Regions from separate parts of the Brenneria populi genome, predicted to be linked through region 1. Evidence: predicted binding sites of a transcription regulator. Region 1 holds the regulator's gene; each other region holds the start of a gene.

Region 1 (2,277 bases):
CCTGCGTGCGCGACGATCTGAATGAAAATGCGCCGCGCGCCATGGCGGTGCTCGATCCGGTGAAGGTGGTGATTGAAAACCTGCCTGAGGGGCATGAAGAGTGGGTGACGATGCCGAACCATCCGAATAAACCGGAAATGGGCACCCGTCAGGTGGGGTTTAGCCGCGAAGTCTATATCGACCGCGCGGATTTCCGCGAGTCGGCCAATAAACAATATAAACGCCTGGTGTTGGGCAAAGAAGTTCGCCTGCGCAACGCTTACGTGATTAAGGCGGAGCATATCGATAAAGACGAGCAGGGTAACATCGTCACTATCTACTGCAGCTACGATCCGGATACCTTAAGCAAAGATCCGGCTGACGGACGCAAGGTAAAAGGGGTGATTCACTGGGTGTCGGTAGCGCATGGCCTGCCGGCGGAGTTCCGGCTGTATGATCGCTTGTTCAGCGTGGAGAATCCCGGCGCGGCGGAAGATTTTCTGGCGACCATCAACCCGCAATCGCTGACGGTGGCTCATGGCTTTGTCGAGGCCGGTATGGCGCAGGCCGAAGCGGAAAAAGCGTATCAGTTTGAGCGCGAAGGCTACTTCTGCGCCGATCGGGTTTATTCCAGCTCACAGCATTTGGTGTTTAACCGGACGGTAGGCTTGCGGGATACCTGGGTGGGATAACCGGGAATTCGGTTCACGGCAGGAAATAAAAATAAAACCGCCTTGGCGGTTTTATTTTATGACGACGATCTGTCCATCGCCTTTCGGACCGGCGCCGGCGACATGGAGCATGGCTTCCGGCGGTTCTTATGCGTCTCATCCATGAGAGCCGTCGCGCGCGACGTTAAAAACCGCTCCCGGCGATTTTTTATGCGGTTGATTTATCTTTTTGCATCGTGCAGGGTTTCGTCTTCACGACAATCCCCGGCGCTGCAATGACCATACAGATACAAACTGTGGTTGGTCAGTTTGATGCCATGTCTTTCCGCGATTTCGCGTTGGCGTGTTTCGATATATTCATCACGGAACTCAATGACTTTGCCGCAATCCAGGCAAATCAGATGGTCATGATGATGTTGCTGCGTCAGTTCGAAAACCGATTTACCGCCTTCAAAATTATGACGGGTTACGATTCCAGCATCATCAAACTGATTCAATACGCGGTAGACGGTCGCCAAACCGATCTCTTCACCCATATCAATCAGTTTTTTATATAAATCTTCCGCACTGACGTGATGGCACTCTGGGTCCTGCAGCACTTCCAGGATTTTCAGTCTTGGAAGAGTGACTTTCAGGCCGGCCTTCTTTAATGCGGTGTTATTGTCAGTCATGCGGATTTAGTCCTGTTGCTTACTTGATCAATGGAGGCGATTTAGCCTATGACATCGGTCGGCTTAAAAAATGTAAAAGCGCTCCAATTATAGAACCGTGCATTCAAAATGAAAACAATGGAATGTTAACAAAATTATTCCCACACACTATACGGATGTATCATGCAATACATTGTTGGTAAATGGGCGGCGCCAGTTGAATGCACAAGACCGATGTGGGTATTGTACATGGTTATGGAAGGAAGTTAAAAAAATGTATCAATCTTTATGAAAGGCTTCTCCTATTGATTGATCTGGCTCCGACGATGGAGGCGGTCAGAGCCAGGCGTCCGTTTTAGCCGACCAGTTCCTTCAGGTTCAACTCTTCGCCGATCTGCTTTACCCAGGCGGTGACGCGCTCGCTGGTCAGTTCGGGCTGACGATCTTCGTCGATGGCTAAACCGATGAAGTGGTTATCGTCCGCCAGGCCTTTGGAGGCTTCAAAGTAATAGCCTTCCGTCGGCCAGTGTCCAACGATGGTCGCGCCGCGCGGTTCAATAATATCGCGGATGGTGCCCATCGCGTCGCAGAAGTACTCCGCATAGTCTTCCTGATCGCCGCAGCCGAACAGGGCGACCAGCTTACCGGTAAAATCAATTTCTTCCAGCGTGGGGAAAAAGTCATCCCAGTCGCACTGGGCTTCCCCGTAGTACCAGGTAGGGATACCCAGCAGTAAAATATCGAAAGCTTCAAGATCTTCTTTACTGCTTTTGGCGATGTCATGAACTTCGGCAACGTCGGTCCCCAGTTGCTGCTGGATGGTCTTGGCAATGTTCTCGGTATTGCCGGTGTCACTGCCAAAGAAAATTCCTATGAGTGCCATGAATTGAATAACCTCTTGATTCTTAATGATAAGGTGCCGTGTATTACCCGCTTATCGGCTAATAATAACAGACACTTTGCGCATGAGAAACTCG
Region 2 (2,277 bases), on a different contig from region 1:
CACGCTGTTCGCGCAGAACCTGTTCGACAATAACGACAGCGTGATGAACTACTACGGCAGCACGCGCACCGGAACATACCTCTCCGAGGTGAAACCCGATCGAACAATCGGCGCGTCGCTTGAATTGACGTTCTGAGGACAAAGGAGAGGTTATTCCGAACCGAAAAACTATCCGCGGCGATGTCTATATGATGGAGGCGATCGCCGCGCTTTGCGTTTCAGTCCTGGCTGTCCATAACCTCATGGCGCAGGTCGTGATAACTCTCCTCATCGTAGCCGTGGCGCCAGTAAGGAATGGCGTAGATGCGCTGGCGATCGACCCCTTTTTCCCGGCGAATATAGCGACGCAGCGATTTGATCAGCCGATCCTCGCCGCCGATCCAGAATGTGGCGTCCTGAACGGGCAATTCCCAGGAGGCGAATATCGCCACCATTTTTTCAGTTAGGGAGATATCGCCCCATAGCCAGACGATCTCCACCCCCGCCGGTTTCTCCAGGTCCTGAACGTCGGCTTCCCGATCCACGCGAATAATGACCTTGCCCCGCGCGTCCGGCGACATTTTTTCCAGCAGCGCGGCGATCGCCGGCAGTGAGGTGGGGTCGCCGGCCATAAAGTAGTGGGCGGCCTCCGGCAGCATGGGGCTGGGGCCGCCGGGATTGGAGATGCCGACCCAGTCGCCGGGCCGCGCCTGACGGGCGAACGTCAGCGCCGGCCCTCCGGCTTCGCCGTGCATGGCGAATTCAATATCCAGTTCGCGCTGCGCCGGCCGGATGGCCCGCACCGAGTAGGTTCTGATCGCCGGCGGCACGTCGCCTTCACGCCATTGCGGCCCCTGGGGGGTGAGGGTGGGGATGGCCGGTTTCAGCTGCCCTGCGCGGGGTAACAGAATTTTCAGGTGCCAGCCTTCGCAGTCGGGCGGGTAGCTATGCAGATTTTCGCCGCTGAAGGTAATGCGCCGCAGGCCTGGCGTAATGTCCCGAATCGCTTTGACCTGCACCAGCTGCGGGGGCGCCGGCCGATAGGGGGTTTTGGGGGCGTCGTGGGGTGTGGACATGGATTTTCTCCCTGAGAGGATGGCCTTTTTGTATGACCCGCCATCTCTGGCGGTCACCCAATGGGTTGTCGCTGACGCGATGTCAAAAAACTTACGTGGGGCGTCTTGCCCTCTGCCCTGACGGGCCGCCGTAAACGGCGTTTTTTCTCCCGGACGTTTTTTGTACGCCGAGTGTACCAGCTATTCCTATTAATATTAATTGTTATCATTATCAAAGGCATTTTGGCGATGCATAAATAATAATGAGAACAACTATCAATTAATTCAGGGTTTGATATCATTTCAGGCTGATTTATTGTGTCATTGTGATGGATTAACGGTGGAGGCACAGCGTGAATACGGCTGTCAGTAACATTACCCAGCAGGCATCATCAACCTGGCAAAAAAAACGTGGCGCATTTAGCGCATTTTCCCGCAGCGTGCTGATTGCCCTGTTTTTAACCGCGGGACTAAGTGGAAATGCGCTGGCCGCGCCGGCCGCCGCGCCGTTGTCCGGCGATAACGCCGGCGATTCCCCGACCTCGGCCGTTGCCGCCCCGGCGGCGCAAAATGCCCCCGTCGCGCCGCCGGCCGTGCTTGAAAGCGCCGCTCCAGGCTCCGCCCTCTCCCTGCCGCCCAGCGCCCTGCCCGGCACGACAAGCCTGATGAGAACGGATTTGTCCGTCCTGGGTATGTACCAGCACGCCGATTTGGTGGTGAAAACCGTGATGATCGGCCTGCTGCTGGCTTCCGTTATCACCTGGGCGATTTTCTTCAGTAAAAGCGTCGAACTGATGGGCGCCAAACGCCGCCTGCGTAATGAGTACCAGCTGCTGGAGCAAGCCAAAACCCTGGATGACGCCGCGGAATCGGCCGGCGCGTTCAAGGCCGGCAGCGTGGCGCGGCAACTGCTGGCCGACGCGCAGAACGAACTGTCGCTGTCCGCTCTTTCGGAGCATGATGAAGGGATTAAAGAGCGCGCCGCGTTCCGTCTAAAACGCCGCGTCGCCGCGACCGGCCGCCTGATGGGGCGCGGCAATGGCTATCTGGCGACGGTGGGCGCGGTGGCGCCGTTTATCGGGCTGTTTGGCACCGTATGGGGCATCATGAATAGCTTCATCGGCATCGCGCAAACGCAGACCACCAACCTGGCCGTGGTCGCGCCCGGCATCGCCGAAGCGCTGCTGGCGACGGCTATCGGTCTGGTGGCCGCCATCCCCGCCGTAGTGATCTACAACGTGTT
Region 3 (2,277 bases), on a different contig from region 1:
GCGAAAAAATTCGGCGGCAGCAGCGAATCCCTGTATGCCCCCGCCTATGTTGAAAACATCCGGCTTAAAGAGCTTTTGCTGCAAAACGGCACCATCAAAGAAACCCTTGACCGCGCGCGTAAAGCCGATATCGCCCTGGTGGGGATTGGCGATATGAATGAAGAAAGCTATATGGTTAAGCTGGGATGGTTTACCCCGCAGGAGATCAATGACGCCAGTTTAAATCAGGGCGTTATCGGCGATATCGCCGGTTATGACTTCTTTAACGCGCGCGGCGAGCACGTTAATACCGTGATGGATAATCGCGTCATTGGCCTGAGCGTCGAAGAGTTACGGCAAATACCGTGCGTTATCGCTATTGCATCGGAAAACACCAAGGCGATGGCGATTATGGGCGCTTTGCGTACCGGCGCCATTGATATCATTGCCACCAGCGCCAGAAATATTCGCACCATCCTGAGCATGAGTCAGTAGTATCTTATTGCATGGCGTTTCCCGGTCAAACGCTGACTTTATCAGATAACATCCTGCACCGGCGGCGCTCTTCGCTTTCACCGTTCGCTGCCGCCTATCCTATCCGACCGTATGACGATGTTCGGTTAACGCCATAGGGCGCGCCGGCATGGTCATTCCCCTGGTAACAAGATCTCCGCGAGAATAACCGTAACGCCAATCGGGCGAAAAAATCTCTTCGCACATCAGGCGGTTGCCGCATGGCAATCGCCGCGAATGATGACAGTACGATGAAGATCTTTCGTGAATACGCGTGGCGAAAATATCTCGCTCTGTCTCGCTTCATTTTTCCTACCGCAAATGTATTTCGGCGTTTCGTGCGGAGAACATGCCGCTATTAGCGTCAATAGCGCCCCGCGGCGGCGATTAGCCGCGTTTGGGTCTTGAGTGAAAACCCCGCCGTTTACCCTAAAAACCCTCTTCCTTGTAATCAGTATTGTGAAATATTTTGTTTCCAATTTATTACAGTGCTTACTAAACATATTTCATATGATAATGTTAGTGATTATTATTTGTATTTAATAATTTGAACGCTGCGATTTTTAATCCGCTTTCGCCACATCCGGCGAGTTTCTTCACCGAAACCCTCATTTGTGGCGCCAAAACTAGAATGCTAACGAGGAAGTGTCATGTCTTGCAAACAGGTCCGCGGCGGAACGCCCGGCGTAACAGGGTTGAAGCATTATTTCTCCGTCTCGATTATCGCGCTGTGCGTGACGAACGCGCTGGGCCTCACCGCCGTCCGCGCGCAGGAGAGCACTTCTGCGTCCGCTTCCGCCGAGGCTTCGCGGCGCGATAATGGCGATACGATAGTCGTAAGCGCCGGCGGCGCGGAGAGCGGCGCCAGCCAGCAAGAGCGGGACTATACCGTGCCGGTCACCCGCGCGGGGACGAAACTTAACCTGACGCCGCGCGATATTCCGCAGGCGGTGAGCGTGGTCACGCAGCAACGTATTAAAGATCAGAACCTGCAGAATATCGGCGATGTGCTGCAAAACGCCGCCGGTATTTCAACATCGCAGAACGACACCGAACGTTTTGATTTTTATTCGCGCGGGTTTTACATCAACAACTATACCTTTGACGATATCCCCACTACGCAAAATGCGTCCTGGAACTTCGGCGATACGGATGAGGATACGGCGATCTACGAACGCATTGAAATCGTGCGCGGTTCGACCGGCCTGATGACCGGAACCGGCAACCCGGGCGCCGCCATCAATATGGTGCGCAAGAAAGCGGAGAGTAAAACTTTTAGCGGTAATTTAAGCGCCAGCTACGGCAGTTGGAACGATCAGCGCTATGTCGCCGATCTTTCCGCTCCGCTGAATCAGTCAGGCACGGTACGCGGCCGCGTGGTGGCCGGCTACCAGGATAAGGACAGCTGGCTCGATCGCTACCATCAAAGTAAAAAATTCCTGTACGGCACCATTGAAGCCGATCTGACGGATAGCACCACCGTTGATGTGGGGTATAGCTATCTGGAGCGGAATACCGGCAATCCCACATGGGGCGGCCTGCCGGCCTGGTACGCAAACGGCGAAAGAACCCATTACGATCGCAGCTCCAACCCCGCGGCGGACTGGGCGCATTACAATATTCTCTCGCGCAAGGTTTTCGCCAACGTGACCACCAACTTCGATAACGGCTGGCAGATGCGCCTGCACGGCACGCACGCGGAAACGGATTTTGACAGCAAACTGTTTTACGTCGCCGGATTCGCGAATCAAACCACCGGGCGGCTTACCAGTGATAGTTCCGCCT

Evidence for each region. The regulator Fur, encoded in region 1, represses iron uptake genes when iron is present. The targets are predictions, from matches to a motif close to ATAATAATGAGAACNACTATCAA.
Region 2: exbB (tol-pal system-associated acyl-CoA thioesterase) is a predicted target of Fur. The motif match lies at 1,292-1,314, and genes of this name have one in related genera.
Region 3: fhuE (ferric-rhodotorulic acid/ferric-coprogen receptor FhuE) is a predicted target of Fur. The motif match lies at 1,003-1,025, and genes of this name have one in related genera.

Annotation. Positions count from the first base shown of each region.
Region 1 is NZ_JAYWTM010000004.1:239,314-241,590, reverse strand. It holds gene glnS (glutamine--tRNA ligase) at 1-671, shown strand, start outside; gene fur (ferric iron uptake transcriptional regulator) at 872-1,321, opposite strand; gene fldA (flavodoxin FldA) at 1,656-2,183, opposite strand.
Region 2 is NZ_JAYWTM010000006.1:151,024-153,300, forward strand. It holds gene VSX58_RS08195 (TonB-dependent receptor) at 1-136, shown strand, start outside; gene VSX58_RS08200 (siderophore-interacting protein) at 219-1,055, opposite strand; gene exbB (tol-pal system-associated acyl-CoA thioesterase) at 1,388-2,277, shown strand, end outside.
Region 3 is NZ_JAYWTM010000031.1:29,018-31,294, forward strand. It holds gene VSX58_RS20130 (sugar-binding transcriptional regulator) at 1-474, shown strand, start outside; gene fhuE (ferric-rhodotorulic acid/ferric-coprogen receptor FhuE) at 1,143-2,277, shown strand, end outside.